2 regions of the Shewanella submarina genome follow, and region 2 is predicted to be linked to the other one. Evidence: predicted binding sites of a transcription regulator. Region 2 holds the regulator's gene; the other holds the start of a gene.
What was found. Region 2 encodes LexA, which represses DNA repair genes until DNA is damaged. Its sites were predicted from a motif close to TACTGTATNNNNATACAGTA; they were not measured.
Positions count from the first base shown of each region.

Region 1 (9,623 bases), on a different contig from region 2:
CCTTTATCCTCCGGCTGACTCTCCAGCAACTGGTATGTTCCGGACGCCGGGCCTGAGCCTGGTATAAATTCAATCACTGCACCGGTAACCAGTCTGGAGGCATGCTTGACGCCATCCAGTGAGATGTCGGCTCCCTGAAGGTAAAATTGGCTGCTGCCCGCGAGCAGGTCCTCGTAATCATTAAACAGTCGGGCGTTAAACCCTACACCTGTGTTAGACAGGCTGGTGCCGAGGATCTCACCTATCTGCACGCCGCGAAGCTGGATTTTAGTGCCTTTACCTATGCCATCGGCATTCTGTGCACTGAGCAGGAAGTCACGGCCACCCAGAGCCTGCTGTTTATTGTCATACAGGTTGAAGGCTGTGTTGTGCTGAGCCTGTGGCGCTGCAGGATCTGATGAGAAGGCGATACCACCTGCCAGAATGGCGCTCAAGCTTTCGCTGTGGAATTTCACTCCGGAAAGGGATGCATCCACGCTGATCCCGGAGACATTCCAGAAGCGGGAATTGGTTTTTACCAGATAGGCATACTGCTCTTTAATAAAGGCTGAAATGGTAATACTTTGATCGGCTTCCAACTTGTAGCTGACAACATCACCGACTGGGATCTGACTGAAAAAGACTTTGGAGCCGACATCAACAGAGCCGAGCTGCATCGCCTTGAGTTCAACCACAACACCGGTTTCTCCTGGCTGTATGGCTGGCGCTTCCTGCAAGGCGACAAAGCTGCTCTGGGAGTCGCCGTCACCGGGTTGAACCGCGATATAGTTTCCGGAGAACAGCGCATCCAGACCTTCAACCCCGGTAATAGATGCTTTAGGGGTAACCAACCAGAACTTGGTGTTCTTCTTCAGGAATGGCTCAGCACGATAATCCATCAGCACTTTGACATCCACGCCGGTCAGAGAGCTGTCGAGACCGATATCGACCACCTTGCCCACATTGAGGCCCTGGTAACGAACCAGAGTTTTCCCCACATCAATCCCGGTGGCACTGGGGAAGTGGATTTCAATTTCAATACCCTGTTCCCGCAGGCTTTTAACCCCCAGCCAGCCGCCGAGGATCAGTGCTACGATTGGTAACAGCCAGATAGGGGAGAAGAGTTTCTTTTTAACGATTTTCGGCGGTTCTGCTTGCGTCATCTTGAGCTTCCAGTCGATCCCAGAGTAAACGTGTATCCAACACTTTGGCAGCCAGTTGAGTGAAGAGAATAACCAGGGCAAACGCTGTGGCTGCCGGCCCAGGCTTGGCATCCATCAATTGCCCCATATTGACCAGAGCAACGGTAATGGAAATAACAAAAAGGTCGAGCATGGACCATCGACCTATCCACTCAATAATATGGTATCCGGTCATCAGTACCCGCTTTGGAATGGGGATACGGAAACTGATGGCGGTCAGGTATATTGCCAGTCCGATAATCTTGGCCCAGGGCACCGCAATACTGGCAGTAAATACGATGATGGCAATAGGTAACATATCCAGATGTATCAGGTGTGCGATCCCGGTGAAAATCGTGTCATAAGCTATCTTCCCCTGGCTGGTCACTATGGTAATGGGGAAAACATTTGCAGGGATCAGCAGCACGGCGGCTGTGATAAGCAGTGCCCAGCTTTGTTGCAGGCTGGCATAGTTGCGACACTTCAATTGGGTCCCACATCTGGGGCAGGCCCCCAGGCTGACATCATTGGTCATTTGGCAAACCGGGCACTGGCATATGCCTATATCCCGGCCCTGCAGGCTATTTTTCATCCAGGAAACTCCACATATGCTGCAGGTCGTACTCTCTCAGCAGGAACAATACAGAGAGGAACAACATAGTGAAACAGAAGGTACCAATACTGAAATAGATGTCGGCGTGATCAGACAACTGGAAAGCGGACACCAGAAAACTAATCAGGTAGATCTCGAGCATGCTCAGTTGAGTCAGTAAAGATTGCTGGGTCAACAGCAGTTTTAGCAACCTGCGCCCCCATTTGCCATCAATAGCGTATTTGATTAGCAGAATTTGACTGAGGATAGACAGGATCAATAATCCGGGGGCAATGACGGCGGCGACCATCACGGCGATGGCCACCACTGGGTAGCCTTGCTCGAGTACCGCAGTTGCTCCGCCCATTACTGTCGTGGTGCGCACAGAGCCGAAGAAATGCAACTCCATTACCGGCAGCAGGTTGGCTGGGAAATACAGGAAGAGCGCCGCCAGACAAATTGCCAACATACCGTTAATTGAACAGTAGGGGGTGTCATACAAAGCTGTGTGGCACCTTGGACACAGGGCTCTGACTTCTTGGGGGAGTTGCTGTTTGCTGACGACCAAATCGCAGGCCCGGCATAACACTATGTCTTCCGGCACCTGAGTGTCTTTGGCTGTGGTGTTGTGAGAATCCATGAGAGAGTGAGATCTACAGACCTGAGCTTCCTGTCTTTTTGAAGGCGAGATTATAAGTTATCAGCATTTCGAACGCATCACCTGTACTGATGACAAGAGTGTTACAAAATCTTGCTGGCCATCAGTGAGTATCCGTGAATATACAGGGTAGGGGTATTCTATGAATATCTTATTTAAATATCAGTATTTAATTCACATTTTGCCAGTCTGGGTTGAAAGGTATACCAATAGTATGCAACTATACACTGTATATAAAAACAGTGCTTACTAATGTGGGGTGAATCATGGCTGTTGTGGTCCAGTATGTCGTGGTCAGAGAAGGGGTTGAGAAGATGACGTTTACTTCAAAAAAGGAGGCGGATGCATATGACAAGATGCTGGATATCGCCGATAACCTTATCCCTTTTCTGCAGCAGGCTGAAATAGAGATTGCCGAGAGCGAATCTGAAAAATTGGCTTTTTATATGGCAAATCATAAAGATGAGTTACTATCTTTGCTCAAAGGTGGCTCAGTAGCCACGAAACCGGCTGCTGCGGCACCGAAAAAGTCAGCCAGGAAAGCGGCTGCTGCGGAAGATAAAGCATAGAGGTAACACCAGGGATGACACAGGTTTGCTATCAAACTCTCAATCGTCAGGCTGAAGCACTGCTGACGGGTGAGACCAACATGATTGCCGCCATGGCTAACTTTTCTGCATTGGTTAATGAGGCTCTGCCGGAACTGAACTGGGTCGGCTTTTATATCCGTGAAGGAGAGCAGTTGGTTCTTGGGCCTTTTCAGGGAAAGGTTGCCTGTGCACGTATTCCCTGGGGCAGAGGGGTATGTGGAACAGCCGCCGCGACCAATACCACTCAACTGATTGACGACGTGCACAGTTTTGAAGGCCATATTGCCTGTGACAGTGCCAGCAATGCGGAAATCGTGGTGCCGGTTCGTCATAAAGGTGAAGTGGTTGCCGTTTTGGATATCGATAGTCCCGAGTTCAACAGATTCGATGACATTGATCGCCAGGGGCTTGAAGCTTTGGTCAAAACCCTTGAATCTGCGTTGTTTGCTTAAACATTGACCGCTTTAATGTAATTCATGGTCGCAATCACCTGTGCGCGGCTTATAATATGCGGCCGTGCCTGAATAATTCCGACGCCCCGTGTGTCGAGTTGGCTTGCGCCATTGCATCAGGTATCTTGGAGTTTCGGAAACAGTCCGTAACAGAATGATTTTTGACGCTAAGTGACAGCACTTGGCAAACTTGACTTAACAAGCAGTAATGTCGATAGCCTCAGTGCTGACGCGTACCGGCTTGCAATATAACTGTGGAAGTAATGATGGAATCAACAGAAAAGTTGACCGACACCAACGCTATTCTGGCGTATTTGTATGAAACATTTCCTTTGTGCTTTATCGCCGAAGGTGAAACTAAGCCGCTAAAAATTGGATTGTTTCAGGATTTGGCTGAAAGGTTGGCTGATGATTCCAAAGTCAGTAAGACCCAGTTGCGAGTTGCACTGAGACGCTATACTAGTAGCTGGCGTTATCTGAAGTGCATCAAAGAAGGCGCTCAGCGCGTTGATCTGGATGGCAACCCATGTGGTGAACTGGAAGCCGAACATATCGAACACGCTCAGGCTACTTTGAAAGAAAGTCAGGAGCGTGCTCGCGCCAAACGTGCAGAGCAGGCGAAAAAAGACAACGCCAATAAGAAGCAGGGCCAAAAGCCACGCAAAGAGTTCAACAAACAGCGCCCAGCCAAAGCCAAGCGTCAGGACAAGCCAGCGGCCAAGAAAGCCCCTGCAGTTGCTGAAAACTTGGTACCGGCTCAGTTGAGTGAGTTGAAACAAAACCAGCGTGTTAATGTCAAACTAGGTATGACCCCTGTAAAAGGTCAGGTCGTAGACATTAACAAAGAGGATGTTCACGTACAGTTGGATACCGGTTTGACGGTCAAGGTACGAGTTGAGCACATCTTGGTGTAATCAATATTGTAAAGGAGTAACTTGTTGATGCGAAAACTGACTATTGCCGCGTCGATTGCCACCATGTTTGTCGGGATGTCGGCGTGGGCCATTTCCCCGGCAATTCAAATCAACGAGTTACCCACTCTCTCGCAGGAGCCACAACATAAAGTGGCCAGCAAGCGGGTAACAGGTTTGCTGACCCGCTCCCATTATCACAGATTCGATCTGAATGATGCATTCTCTGAGCAGATCTTCGATCGCTATCTGCAGCAGCTGGATTTCCGGCGGAATGTGTTCACTCAAGCGGACGTAGACGGTTTCAACAGCTTCCAAAACCAATTTGACGATATGCTGAAAAGCGGCAATCTGGACAAGGCGTATCAAATGTACGACCTGGCCCAAAAGCGCCGTTATGAGCGTTTCGTATACGCCCTGTCTTTGCTTGACACCCCAATGGACTTCAATAAAGCCGGTGATGCCTATGTGTATGACCGTGAAGATGCGCCATGGGCAAAAGACGAAGCCGAGCTGAATGAGCTGTGGCGTCAGCGCGTTAAATATGACGCTCTTAACCTGAAGATGACAGGTAAGAACTGGGAAGAGATTGTTGATGTGCTGTCAAAGCGCTACAACAATGCCATCAAGCGTATTGGTCAAACCAAGAGTGAAGATGTGTTCCAGGGCGTAATGAACGCTTTTGCCCTTACTGTTGAGCCGCACACCAGTTATCTGTCTCCCCGCAATGCCGAGCGTTTCCAGATGGAGATGAATCTCAGCCTGGAGGGTATTGGTGCCGTCCTGCAGATGGATGAAGATTACACTGTGATCAAATCTCTGGTTGCCGGTGGTCCGGCGGCCAAGAGTGAAAAGCTATCCCCTGAAGACAGAATTATCGGTGTCGGACAGGAGGGTGAAGAGGTTGTTGATGTGATTGGCTGGCGTCTTGATGACGTAGTCGAACTGATCAAGGGCCCCAAAGGCAGCAAAGTGGTACTTCAGGTTCTCCCCAAGAAGGGTGGGTCTAACGCTGAGCCTGTCGATATCACCATAGTGCGCGACCGGGTTCGCCTGGAAGACCGTGCAGCCACTTCTAAAGTTGTTGAAATGGAAGAGGGGCAGTACGCCAAGCGTAAAGTGGGTGTGATTCAGATCCCCGGCTTCTACATGAACCTGTCCCGCGATGTGGAAAAAGAGCTGGAAAAACTGAAAGCCGACAATGTTGAAGGTGTCATTATCGATTTGCGTGGCAATGGTGGTGGTGCTCTGACTGAAGCAACATTGCTGACCGGCCTGTTTATCGATATGGGTCCAGTTGTACAAATCCGCGATGCCAGTGGTCGTGTGACCCAGAACCGTGATAATGACGGTAAGGTTGCCTACAATGGTCCACTGACTGTGATGGTAGACAGATACAGCGCTTCAGCCTCTGAGATTTTTGCTGCTGCATTGCAGGATTATGACAGAGCTCTGATTGTGGGTGAGTCAACTTTCGGTAAGGGTACAGTACAGCAACATAAAGGGCTGGGTCGCATGTATGACATGTATGACAAGCCGTTGGGCCATGTGCAGTACACCATAGCCAAGTTCTACCGCATTAACGGTGGCAGTACTCAACTGAAAGGTGTTACTCCGGATATTCCATTCCCGAGCGCGCTGAAGCCCGGCGAGTATGGCGAATCTGAAGAGAAGAATGCGCTGCCGTGGGATCAGGTTGCTGTGGCTCAGTACACCTCATTGGGTGATGTTTCCAACGGCCTTATCTCGGCACTTGCTCAGAAGCACGATCAACGTATCAAGCATGACCCTGAGTTTGCCTACATCTTTGATGATATTGCTGAATACAAGACGCAGGAAGATGAGAAGTCCATCTCACTGGTCGAGTCAGAGCGTGTTAAGTCCCGTGAAGATGATGATCAGAAAGCGCTGGAACGCACTAATGACCGCCGAGTAGCAGCTGGATTCAAGCCTGTTAAGTCGCTGGAAGATATTCCTGACGAAGAGGAACTGGATGCACCTGATCCATTCCTGGACGAAACTGCAATGATCACCCTGGATATGGTGGACGTTGAGAAGACTGCCAAAACTCAGGCCAAATAAGTTGTAATTCGATTTTAAAAAACGCGCTCTCAGGCGCGTTTTTTGTAGCTATAGAAAGAAGGATGAATTTGTTATGTCCCAGACTGAGGCGAAACATTTAAAAGATTATCGTGCCCCGGATTTCACCATAGAGTCTATTGCACTGGATGTTAATCTGGCGGGTAAAGCGACCAAAGTGGTGGCAACAAGCCGTGTGCGTCGACTGGCCGATGAAGGGACGCCACTGCTGCTTGATGGCGATGGCATGCAGGTGGAGTCGGTTAAGGTCGACGGCACAGTGGTAGAGTATGAGCTGTTTGAGGGTGGTTTGCGTCTGGCACCGGCACCTTTGGAATTTGATTTAGAGATAGTGACTCTGCTTGACCCCGAGGCCAACACCAGCCTGGAAGGCCTTTATATGTCAGACGGTGCTTACTGCACCCAGTGTGAAGCGGAAGGATTCCGTCGTATTACATACTTCCTCGATCGTCCGGACGTACTGGCTAAATACACGGTACGGATTGAAGCCGATAAATCTTTTCCCTTCCTGCTCAGCAACGGCAATCTGATTGAACAGGGTGAGCTGGACAATGGCCGTCATTTTGCCTGCTGGGAAGATCCCTTCCCAAAACCTTCCTATCTGTTTGCACTGGTAGCTGGTGACTTTGATCTGTTGGAAGACAAGTTTGTGACCCGCAGTGGCCGCGATGTCAAACTTCAGGTGTTTGTTGATAAGGGCAATCTGGGTAAGGCTGGCCACGCTATGGAATCCTTGAAGAAAGCCATGGCCTGGGACGAATCACGTTTTGATCTCGAGTACGACCTGGATATCTATATGATCGTGGCGGTCGACTTCTTCAATATGGGGGCCATGGAAAATAAGGGCCTGAACATCTTCAACACCAAGTATGTGTTGGCTGACAGCGACAGTGCCACTGACGATGACTTCCATGGAATCGAATCCGTGGTAGGGCACGAATATTTCCATAACTGGACAGGTAACCGTGTTACCTGTCGAGACTGGTTTCAGTTAAGCCTTAAAGAGGGGCTGACGGTATTCCGTGATCAGGAGTTCAGTGCGGATATGGGATCTCCGGCAGTGAACCGGATTCAGGCGATTAAGGTGATTCAAAACCAGCAGTTTGCTGAAGACGCTGGCCCTATGGCCCATCCAATTCGTCCCCAGTCCGTGATTGAAATGAACAACTTCTATACAGTCACTGTTTACAACAAGGGTGCCGAAGTCATTCGCATGATGCATACCTTGCTCGGAGAAGCAGGCTTCCAGAAGGGGATGAAGCTCTACTTCGAACGCCATGACGGCCAGGCGGTAACCTGTGACGACTTTGTCTCTGCAATGCAGGATGCCAGCAGCGTCGACCTGGCTCAATTCCGTCAATGGTATGAGCAAGCGGGCACCCCGGTGGTGAAAGTAACAGACAGCTTTGACGCCGCTGCCGGCAGATACGAGTTGACTATCAGCCAGGAAAACCCGGTTGCAGGTGAAAATGCCAAACCTCTGCATATCCCGTTCGACCTGGAACTGCTGGGCGCTGACGGTACGTCGGTATTTTCCAAAGTGCTGGATGTGAAACAGAAGCAGGAAACCTTTGTATTCGAAGGACTGGGTTCAGAGGTTGTTCCTTCTTTGCTGCAAAACTTCTCAGCGCCGGTGAAGTTGAAGTACGACTACAGTGTTGAGCAAATGGTGCATCTGATGCGTCATGCCGGTAGTGAGGTGGCTCGCTGGGAGGCATCTGTGGCGCTTATCAGCCAGGCTGTTTGGCAGAACGTAGCGCGCCTGCAACAGGCTGAAGCCATGCATCTGGACCCGCGCGTTGTGGATGCATTCAGAGGTGTATTACTGGATAGCAATCTTGACGCCGCTTTGGTGGCCGAAATCCTGAATATCCCGTCTGCACAGGCGCTGGTTGAGCAGGTCGATAAGGTTGATTTGGATCTGCTGCTGGCAGCACGAGAGTTTGTCATCGAAGAGATGGCTGCCAGCTGTGAAGATGAACTGCTGGCAGTTTATCGTGCCAACTCTTTCGAAGATTCTGTGCAGGTAAGAGCGCTGAAAAATGCTGCCCTGGTATGGTTGTGCCAGGTGAACGAAGATCATCAGGCCTTGGTCTCTGCGCAATTTGAAGCGGCTTCCAATATGACAGATGCACTGGGGGCCTTGGTTGCCGCCAATCGTGCGAGCCTGCCACTGCGTGACCAGTTAATGGCTGAATTTGAAAGCCGCTGGAAAGAAACGCCATTGGTAATGGACAAGTGGTTTATGTTGCAGGCAATGCAGGATACAGACAACTGTATTGACCGTATTCAATCTTTGCGTGGTCACGCGGCATTCAGTATGAATAACCCAAACCGGGTGCGTTCATTGATAGGGTGTTTCGCTGCGGCCAACACCGCTCAGTTCCACAGAGCAGACGGTAAAGGCTATCAGTTTATGACCGATTGCCTGAAGGAGCTGAATAAGCTGAATCCTCAGGTAGCGGCGCGCATCATGACGCCTCTTATCCAGTTTGCCAAGTTCGATGACAGTCGACAGCAAATGATGAAGGATTGCCTGAAGCAACTCCAGGCCATGCCTGATCTGGCCCGTGATCTTTACGAAAAAGTAGAAAGAGCGTTGCAGGATTAAGCATTGGAGTGGGGTCAGTAATGGCCCCAACTGATTGAAGATGGAGTTTATTTTCAGCTTAAATCTGACTTACCGTGAGTTTATGCCTTACTACCGCGGTGATGTTGATAAGGTAGAAGTTCAGGACCGCCGGGGCACACGTTTGTGGATTAATTGCCGGCACTTCAGGCGTTTTTTAACCCCCTCAGGTATCCATGGATGGTTCCGTTTGGTGTTAAACGAAAAAGGTGACGTTGTATCACTTGAATTGATTTAGAGTAATTACTTCAAACGAATGCTTGATTCAAGCGAATGATTTATTAGCCTTTGCTGTTCGCTATCTTATTGATACACATTCAATTACCCTCGGTAATCATGGTTAACATGTACCGGGGGTAATTTTTTTCAAATAACAGCGCTTTTCCTGCCCATGATGTAAAGGGTAAGTGCCCAATTCTTATTAAAATTTTCTTAAAATCCGCCTTGCTCATCCCCCGCAAATCCTGTAACAATGGTGTTACCTGTAGGCTAACAAGATGTTGGTTGAAATTCCTATAACAACGAATCCAG
Region 1 is NZ_JBHRTD010000012.1:79,953-89,575, reverse strand. It holds gene ACFOE0_RS09355 (PqiB family protein) at 1-1,142, opposite strand, end outside; gene ACFOE0_RS09350 (paraquat-inducible protein A) at 1,111-1,752, opposite strand; gene ACFOE0_RS09345 (paraquat-inducible protein A) at 1,742-2,392, opposite strand; gene ACFOE0_RS09340 (YebG family protein) at 2,677-2,979, shown strand; gene ACFOE0_RS09335 (GAF domain-containing protein) at 2,994-3,452, shown strand; gene proQ (RNA chaperone ProQ) at 3,719-4,366, shown strand; gene prc (carboxy terminal-processing peptidase) at 4,394-6,445, shown strand; gene pepN (aminopeptidase N) at 6,519-9,074, shown strand; gene ACFOE0_RS09315 (DUF2835 domain-containing protein) at 9,115-9,330, shown strand.
Region 1: a site for LexA is predicted at 2,636-2,655, ahead of ACFOE0_RS09340 (YebG family protein). Genes of this name have one in related genera too.

Region 2 (9,623 bases):
TCTTTTTACGTTCCGCCAACAGAAACACAGGCACATTCTGCTGACGTTGATTAAGTTTCTGAATTAGAGAAAAGAAGTGTTCATTTTCATCCTGTTGCGAGCCACTCATTGACGAGGTCAACATTAAGCAGTCAATGGCGATATTGGCATTCAGGATGGAATAGCAGTCGTCATAGGAACTGGCAACTGAGACCTTGGCACCGGCTTCAGACAGCTCCTCTATCAGGCGGCTGATCGCGTTACCCACAACCCCCTGCTTGGTTACCTCTTCCAGGATCAGGACAGTATATTTTTTCCCGTAACTTCTCATTGGCCATACTCCAGCATAATTCACTTAGATTAATCGGATATAACCCCGCCTACAGATATAAGCGAAGAGCAATTCACATTGGTTATTCAGGGTTAATGAACAGCAATAAAGACATTATTGTGAGGTTTCTGTATTGGAGAACTGAGAGTAAGTCATTAACTTAGAAGATCTGCAGCCACTTTGACAAATATAATTATTTATTTAGATTACATACAGATAGCCACAAAAACAAAACTTTACCCCGTAAATTCATACACTTAAAATGCGAACAACATCCAAACACCATACTAAACACCTAAGCCATTAATTTTAATACGCCTTTATACTTACACTCCGTACAAGTTAAAAAACATTTGTATTCTTTAAGGTATTTTTTCTACACTGCTGTACTTACAAAATAATTCTATTCTCTCTCCTGTGTAACTCTAGAGTCATTTATTGTTGCGACAATTGCTCATAAATAACGATTAAAACTAGATAGTTATAAATATCAGAAAGGCGGTGCCGTAAGTCAGTTGCGGGAAGCACTGTTTGAAGTGCCTTTAGCGAGCTGGCTGCCCCGAACTTTCACTCTTATATTTGGCAATGCAGTCGTTTGACGTTGCCGGGCTTATGGAACGATCTGGATCTACGGAAGGCGCTGCTCGTCCAGGCAGATCTGTGGCTATCTGTCCCGCCATGATGCTTTGATGCGCGCCTTCCCAAATAACCTGGGAGTAAAAACGAATGGCATCTGAATCCAATAAAATGGGCTTGGTTGGCCTGACCACAATTGTCACGGTCAATATGATGGGGTCCGGGATTATTATGTTACCCGCCAGCCTTGCTCAAACCGGTGCGATATCACTCTTGAGTTGGCTGGTAACCGCAGTGGGCGCCATGTGTATCGCCTATGCCTTTGCCAAATGCGGTATGTATTGCACCAAGGATGGCGGTATGTCGGCGTACTCGGCCGAGGCTCATGGCAAGTCCTCCTTCTTTATTGCGTCATACACCTACTATGTCTGTCTGGTAATCAGTGCCGTGGCCATTGCGGTTTCGGCGGCAGGTTATCTTGAAGAGTTTATCCCCTGGCTAAAAGAGAAGCCCATCAACACCTTTGTTGGTGTGGTTGTGATTTTGATTGTGACCATGATAGCCAACTTCAAGGGCCCCAAAATTACCGGCCAGATCTCTGCATTTACCGTATGGGGCATCATTATCCCCGTGGTGGGCCTGTCGGTCATTGGTTGGTTCTGGTTCGACCCTCAGCTGTTTAAATCAGCCTGGAATCCCCATGAGATGACCACCATGGATGCCATCTCTTCCGGTATCGCGCTGACACTGTGGGCCTTCCTGGGGATTGAGTCTGCGGGAGCCAACTCGGGAACGGTAGAAAACCCCCAAAAGAATGTCCCCCTTGCCTGTATGCTGGCAACCAGCTTCACCGCGATTGTTTATATCACCTCCACTGCAGTGATTCAGGGTATTGTCCCCAATGCAGAGCTGGCCAAATCAGATGCGCCATTCGGTTTGGTTTATACCTATATGTTCAGCAAGGAAGTGGGTCTGGTGATCACCGCGCTGGCCGTAATCGCCTGTATTGGTTCCCTGTTGGGCTGGCAGTTCACCAATGCCCAGGTTTCCAGGGCTGCCGCCGACATTAAGCTGTTCCCCAAGATCTTTGGTGAAGTCAGCAAGGACAATGCGCCTATCAAGGGCATGATGATTATGCTGGCGTTGGAGCTGGTGCTTGCGGTCATGACCATATCTCCGACTCTGGTCAAACAGTTCAACGTACTGGTGAACCTGGCTGTGTTTATTAATATGGTACCCTATATCCTGTCGCTTACCGGTCTGGAAGTTATCCTGCGAACCAATAATGCCAGCAGTAAGGAGTACAAGATTGGCTCCATCGTCGGCACACTGGCCGTGGTTTACAGTATTTATGGCGTGTATGCCTGTGGCGAGGAAGCCGTGTTTTACGGCGTGATAGTGACCCTGTTTGGCTATATCTTCTATGGCTTTATCGCCGCCAGAGATGCGGTGCCTGCCAGCAAAGCCTGATGGTCATAAGATATTAAAAAGGCCCCAGCGGGGCCTTTTTTGTATCTGATTGGTATTAACCATACACAGGCAGCAGATCCGCCATCGCCAGCAGATGACATACTCCGGTCACCAAGCCAAAGGCAATAACCAGAATAATCAAAGGAGTGCCGCCGGGAACTTTAAAGCCCTGATAGTCCGGATACATCTGGCGGGTTTTGTAGGCCATCAAGGCTGGCACAATCACGGCCCAGATACAGGCAGCCAATGCAGCGAAGCCGATGGCAACCAGGAAGCCATTTGGGAACAACACGCCCATCAAGGTTGGCGGAACAAAAGTTACCAATGCGGTCTTGGCGCGGCCACTCAATGAGTCATCAAATCCAAACAGATCCGCCAGATAATCGAACAGTCCCAGAGTCACACCGAGAAACGATGAAGCCACTGCCAGGTTGGCGAATAATGTCAACATAGTGCCGAGCCAATCAGATGCCATAACCTGTTGCAAGGCACCAACCAGCACTCCCATATTCCCGCCCTGGGAAATAATATCCACAAAGCCGGTTCGACTGATATTCCCCATGGTCGCAATCAACCAGCACACATAGATAATCAGTCCAAGGAAGGTGCCTATAAAGATGGCTCTGATAATGGTGGTCGGCGCCTTGCCATAGTATTTCACCAGGCTTGGCACATTGCCGTGATAACCAAAACTCGCCAGACCAAACGGTAACGCCGCCAGAATATAGGGTGCGTAGGACTGCTCACCATTGGGGCTGAACAACCTGGATGGTTCCACTTCCAGCAACAGGTTACCAATTGCCAGGAAGAAGGTGATGATCATCCCACCGAGCATTATGGTGGTAATGCGATCAACCGCCTTGGTGCTGATCAGTACTATCCCTGCAAGAATTCCGGCAAACGCCAGGCCCGCGACGCTTTGCGGCAAACTGATATCCAATCCCTGCAGGCTGTGATTTACCACAGAGGAGCCGCCACTGATATACGCGTAGGTCAGGATGTAGAGTACAAACGCGATAGAAAGACCGCTGACAATTCGCCAGAAACGTCCAAGAGTTTCCCGGGTCAAAGTATCGAAACTGGCACCGGGCTCGAAGTGCAGATTGGCTTCCAACAGCAGGAGTCCAGACATCAGCATAATAAACCAGATGCCCAGCAACACCATGAGTCCATAGCTGAACCACATCCCTGCGCTCACCACCGGCAGTGAAAACATACCCGCGCCAACAGTGGTCCCCGCGACAATCATCGCCCCACCCAGCAGTGATTTGCCCCCAGGGGCTGCATTCATGTGATTCGCCATATTCTTTCCATTATTAATTGTAATCAGCGATAAAAAACGCCTGCGTTGGCAGGCGTTGGTATATAAGCAAGATACGCTTTTTATTGGCCGGGAATCAATGCTCGGCCGCAACTGCGTCGACTATGGTCTGGCGTACCGAAGAACGCAAGAGCCTGTTAGCATGACTGCGAACCCGGTCAATTTGCTCAGGCTCAGCCTTGCCAGCTAGGTATCCAAGGTCTTTCAAACGAACACTCAAGGTGCCGTAGAGTTTCTTGTCGTAGAACTCCGGCGCAGTAACACCGTGCAATGCACCCAGGCGCTTCGCCAACAGGTGGCTGTCAGCTTCCAGCTCGGAACGTTCTATGTTCGGACGCGCCGCCAGCAGGTTAAAGATGATGGCATAACGCTGCATGGTCTCACTGATCAGCCCGCTGAGCAGGAACAGCATATGACTCTTGTCCTGATTGACGGTATAGGTGTCTTCGCCTGAGATCAGTTGCTCTTCATGGAACTGGGCCAACAGCTGGTCTACATAGCCGGGCAGATCCTCGATGCCCATGAAGAGTTCAGCTTCCAGTAAAGGATAAAACTCCCGGGCCACCTGATGCACCAGCTCACGGGAGCAATGCTCATAGCGGGTCAGGCAGTTGGCTATCAGGGCCGGAACAATCAAAAGGTGAATAATGTTGTTGCGGTAATAGGTCATGGATAGGGTCTGTACCGGATCAAGACGGATAATAGTGCCCAGCGCGTCCGCTTCCTGTACCAGCTTGTTCAACTCAAGTCCCTGGTCAACCAAAGACGCGCCATCCCCCTCTACCACCGACATATAGCTGGTGTAAGGAACTTCTTTCAGCAGCTTCAGATAGAGATCCAACTGTTTCTCAAGCTGGCTTCTTTCCAGCGCGTTCTGCTCGGCAGCCAGCAGCACTGCACTGTTGAGAGTCACAGCACTGGCCGCTGCAGCATCATTGATATTGGTCATCACACGATTGGCCAACTGATTCACCACTGGGGTCAGCCAGCTTGGCTTGCTTTCCGGGTCTTTGCTGACCTGCTCACGCCAATCTTCTACATTTTCTGTCAGGAAACTCTGCAGCGTAATGGGCTGGCCAAAGTTGACATAACCCTGACCAAAGTTACGCAGCTTACGAATCGCTCCGAACACCTGCCAAACAGACTCTTTTTCCTTTTTCTTACCGCTTAACTCTTTGTGGTAAGTCGCTACTTCCATCACATGGTCATAGCCCAGATAGACAGGTACCAGGGTAACCGGACGCTCAATGCCTCGCAGCACACTGTTGACTGTCATCGCCAACATACCTGTTTTTGGTACAAGCAAACGGCCGGTACGCGAACGTCCACCTTCGGTGAAATACTCAACTGAATAGCCTTTGGCGAACAGCTGATCCAGGTATTCGCGGAATACAGCGGTGTAGAGTTTGTTGCCATTGAAGCTGCGACGGATAAAGAAAGCGCCGCCACGACGGAACATCGGGCCTGCAGGCCAGAAGTTCAGGTTGATACCCGCAGCAATATGCGGCGGCACCATGCCCTGGAAGTAGAGGATATATGAGAGCAGCAGGTAGTCCATATGACTGCGGTGACAGGGCACATACACGATCTCATGACCGTCGTGATGTAACTGGCGGATCTGCTCGGCGCCACGGATGTTAATCCCTTTATACAGCTTGTTCCAGAGCCAGGTAAGGGTGCGCTCTGCAATACGAACCAGAGAGTCTGAGTAGTCAGCCGCAATCTCATCCATATACTCAATGGCACGGGCCTTGGCTTCAGACTCTGAAATCTGCTTGGAACTGGCTTCTTCTGCGATGGCGCGCTGCACATTCTCTGAGTTCAACAGCGAATGGAATAGGTTCTGGCGATTAGGCAAAGCCGGTCCTGTCATCACTTTGCGCTGACGACGGAAGTGAACCCGGGCTACACGGGCCAGTTTGTGGGCGATGGAATGATCTGTGCCATGCTCATCTGCCATATAGCGCAGAGACACAGCATTGGAAAACTGAATAAAGTTGTGTCGTCCCAGGAACAGAATCATCAGGGCCTTACGAAGCCAGCTTGGATCTTCACGCTCCAGCACCGCGGCCTTCATAGTGTCGTCATCTTTGCCCGGTGTCCGTCCCCAAAACAGACTGACAGGCACCAGCTGAACATCCAACTCACTGTCCTGACGGTGCAGCTCAAGCAGTTGAGTAAAGGCCTCCAGGAAAGGCTCGTTACCGGCTCTTTGACCAAACAAGGGCTTGGCTCCTTCAAGGCAAACCACACGGGGAATCGTGCGACCTTTCAGGTGCAAAGGTTCATTGGGATTTGGTAACCCCAACTCCTGACTGATATTCAGCAACACGTTCATATCGCTGAAAGAAGCAGTCTTAAGGACATAAACCACAGGGCGCTCGGGATCCAGATTCAGATCCTCAAAAGGGTGCTGTGGCACGGTAATGGTATGGACAAGTTTGTCCTGAATCCATCTCAGGGACTTCAACCAAAAAGAGTCTTGTTTGGACATTATTTGCTGCAATCTACATCACATTGAATTGCACATAGAATATCAGACATAACAGGAGTTGTGCCACGCACAGTATCAGACAGTAGTTGAACAATACTTGCACTGTATAAAATACTGTATATACTGACAGGTACTGTATGAAAAAACAGGGACTGACATGAGACCGCTGACGCCGCGCCAAGCTGAAATCCTTGAGCTGATTAAACGCAACATTGCCGATACCGGCATGCCACCTACCCGTGCTGAAATTGCTTCAACACTGGGGTTCCGCAGCGCCAATGCTGCAGAAGAACATCTCAAGGCGCTGGCCAAGAAAGGCTATATCGAGATCATGCCAGGCACCTCCCGGGGGATCCGCCTTCCCCATGAAGAAGCCCAAAATGATGATGCCGGTCTGCCGCTAATCGGCCAGGTTGCCGCAGGTGAGCCTATCCTCGCCCAGCAACATGTCGAGAACTACTATCAGGTTGACCCAGCCATGTTCCGCCCCGCAGCAGACTTTCTACTGCGTGTTCGCGGCGACAGTATGAAAGATATTGGGATTCTCGAAGGCGATCTGCTGGCAGTACATAAAGTTCAGGACGCCCGTAACGGACAGGTTGTTGTCGCCCGTGTAGAGGATGACGTCACAGTTAAACGCTTCGAGAAAAAAGGCAATGTGGTTTATCTGCACGCTGAAAATGAAGCATACAACCCCATCAAGGTCGATTTAACCTGCCAACAGCTGACAATTGAAGGCCTGGCAGTTGGGGTGATTCGTAACGGAGATTGGCTATGAACAAGTTAATGGGAATCGCACCACGTCACCCTGGATTGTGGCAATCAAGCTCTGCCTCACAGGCCGGTCAAATACACACTCTGCAGAGTGATAATTCCGGTCTGCAGGAATTGCAGTCCTGTGCTCCTCAACTGGCTCAACTGAGTCAGCAGGGTCGCTGGGTGGTTCTGATTAACGCCCCTAAGTTTGAATATAAGCGTCTGCTGGCCCAGGCAGGTGTTCGGATGGATAGAATCCTTCTGGTGCGCACTCGCGATGAAGTCGAGACACTTTGGGCGATGGAGAGAGCACTGACAAGTGGTACGTCCAGTGCTGTAATTACCTGGTCCGCACCCCTGGATGCCAGGGATCACAGACGATTGCAGTTGGTCGCAAAAAGCGCCCGTGCAACGGGTTGGTTAATTGAGGATGTAAACACTCACTCACATGCTAGCCATGAGCCACGCATAACAAACTGCTCTCCGGCAAGCCTGAATCTGCACAGCTTCCACTGATCTTTAGTAGCAAACTTATCCTACCAAGCCCCGAGTCTGGGGCTTAACTGTTTATATTCACCCAAGAAATTTCATTTGCGCCTTGAGCTTGATCAATATTTACTCAGCAAGTAATGTAAATTTAAAGGGCAAAGTTTTCTGCCCAACTACTCTCCTCAAAAAAACTGACCGGAAGAAGTTGGTGCCAGAATAAATAGTCGGACGTACAGCGATTAGTGTGTTGTTTGCAGTCGGTGATATAAGGCAAAAAAGCCGCACCGAATACACTTGCAGTCTCGTTGCTTATTGTGGGAACCGAAGAGTTAACATAGAGCAGAGATTTACTGTGTGACTCTTCTTTGTAGTTGCGATTGCAATTATACAGAGGAGATGTCTTTTGAAGCATTGGCTGTATTTATTAGTGGGGATTTTTTCTCCCACTTTGGCGGCATCGGAATTGCCGCTCAACATGACCCAGGGGGTCACAGAAATAAGTAATCAGGTCTATGACCTGCATATGACGATTTTACTTATTTGCTGTGTCATCGGTCTGATTGTGTTTGGATTAATGTTTTACTCCATGCTCAATCACCGTAAGTCCAAAGGCGCTGTTCCGGCGCAATTTCACGAAAGCACCAAAGTTGAAATTATCTGGACGCTGATCCCATTCCTTATCCTGGTTGGTATGGCGGTTCCCGCCACCAGTACCCTGATTGCCATGGAAGACACTTCCGATGCCGATATCACTGTGATGGTGACAGGCTCGCAATGGAAGTGGCACTACAAATACTTCAACGAGGAGATTGAGTTCTTCTCTATTTTGTCGACTCCCAGAGACCAGATAGACAACAAGGCGCCCAAGGATGCCAACTATCTGCTTGAAGTCGACAAGCCGCTGGTGTTGCCCATCAATAAGAAAGTGCGCTTCCTTGTGACCTCTGAAGATGTGATTCACTCATGGTGGGTACCTGCTTTTGCGGTGAAAAAGGACGCCAACCCGGGCTTTATCAACGAAGCCTGGACCAAGATTGATAAGCCCGGTACCTACCGGGGTCAATGCGCCGAGCTTTGCGGTAAAGACCATGGCTTTATGCCAATTGTGGTAGAAGCTATGCCTGAAGCCGAATTTGACGCCTGGATTGCAGGCCAGAAGCAGGCAGCTACTGAAGCCGCAGCTCAGGCTGAAGCGTCTCTGTCACAAACTCTGACCATGGATGAACTCATGGCTCAGGGCGAACAGGTTTATATGGCTCGTTGCGCCGCCTGTCATCAACCTAATGGTGCCGGTCTTCCCGGTGTCTTCCCCGGACTGCTTAAGAGCCCGATTATTCAGGGCCCTGTCGGTGACCACCTTGACATAGTGATCAATGGTAAACCCGGCACAGCCATGCAGGCCTTTGCCAAGCAGCTGACAGCGCAGGAAATTGCCGCAGTTGTTACCTATGAGCGTAATGCCTGGGGTAATGACACCGGCGATGTAGTTCAGGCTGCTGATGTCAGCAACTTTGAAAAATAACGGGGAGACAGATAGATGAACACCACGACACAAGACACAGATGCCACGTTGGATCCGGTCTCCCATGACGATCACCATCATGATGGGCCACCAAAAGGCATAATGCGTTGGATACTCACTACCAACCATAAAGATATCGGTACGCTTTACCTCTGGTTCAGTTTCATTATGTTCCTGGTCGGCGGTGCTATGGCACTGGTGATCAGGGCTGAGCTGTTCCAGCCTGGTTTGCAGTTGGTTGACCCCAACTTCTTTAACCAGATGACCACAGTGCACGGCCTGATTATGGTATTCGGCGCAGTAATGCCGGCATTTACCGGTCTGGCCAACTGGATGATCCCCTTGATGATTGGTGCGCCCGATATGGCGCTGCCAAGGATGAATAACTGGAGCTTCTGGATCCTGCCATTCGCCTTCTTTATCCTGCTCAGTTCGCTGTTTATGGAAGGTGGCGGCCCTAACTTCGGTTGGACTTTCTATGCTCCACTTTCAACCACCTATGGCCCTGACTCCACCGCCCTGTTTGTGTTCTCAGTACACATCATGGGTATCAGCTCCATCATGGGTGCCATCAACGTCATCGTTACCATAGTCAATATGCGCGCACCGGGTATGACCTGGATGAAACTGCCGCTGTTCGTATGGACCTGGCTGATCACCGCATTCCTGTTGATTATGGTGATGC
Region 2 is NZ_JBHRTD010000015.1:142,563-152,185, forward strand. It holds gene adiA (arginine decarboxylase) at 1-310, opposite strand, end outside; gene potE (putrescine-ornithine antiporter) at 1,037-2,356, shown strand; gene mtr (tryptophan permease) at 2,412-3,659, opposite strand; gene plsB (glycerol-3-phosphate 1-O-acyltransferase PlsB) at 3,754-6,171, opposite strand; gene lexA (transcriptional repressor LexA) at 6,329-6,949, shown strand; gene ACFOE0_RS12460 (cell division inhibitor SulA) at 6,946-7,443, shown strand; partial or broken gene coxB (cytochrome c oxidase subunit II) at 7,820-8,926, shown strand; gene ctaD (cytochrome c oxidase subunit I) at 8,954-9,623, shown strand, end outside.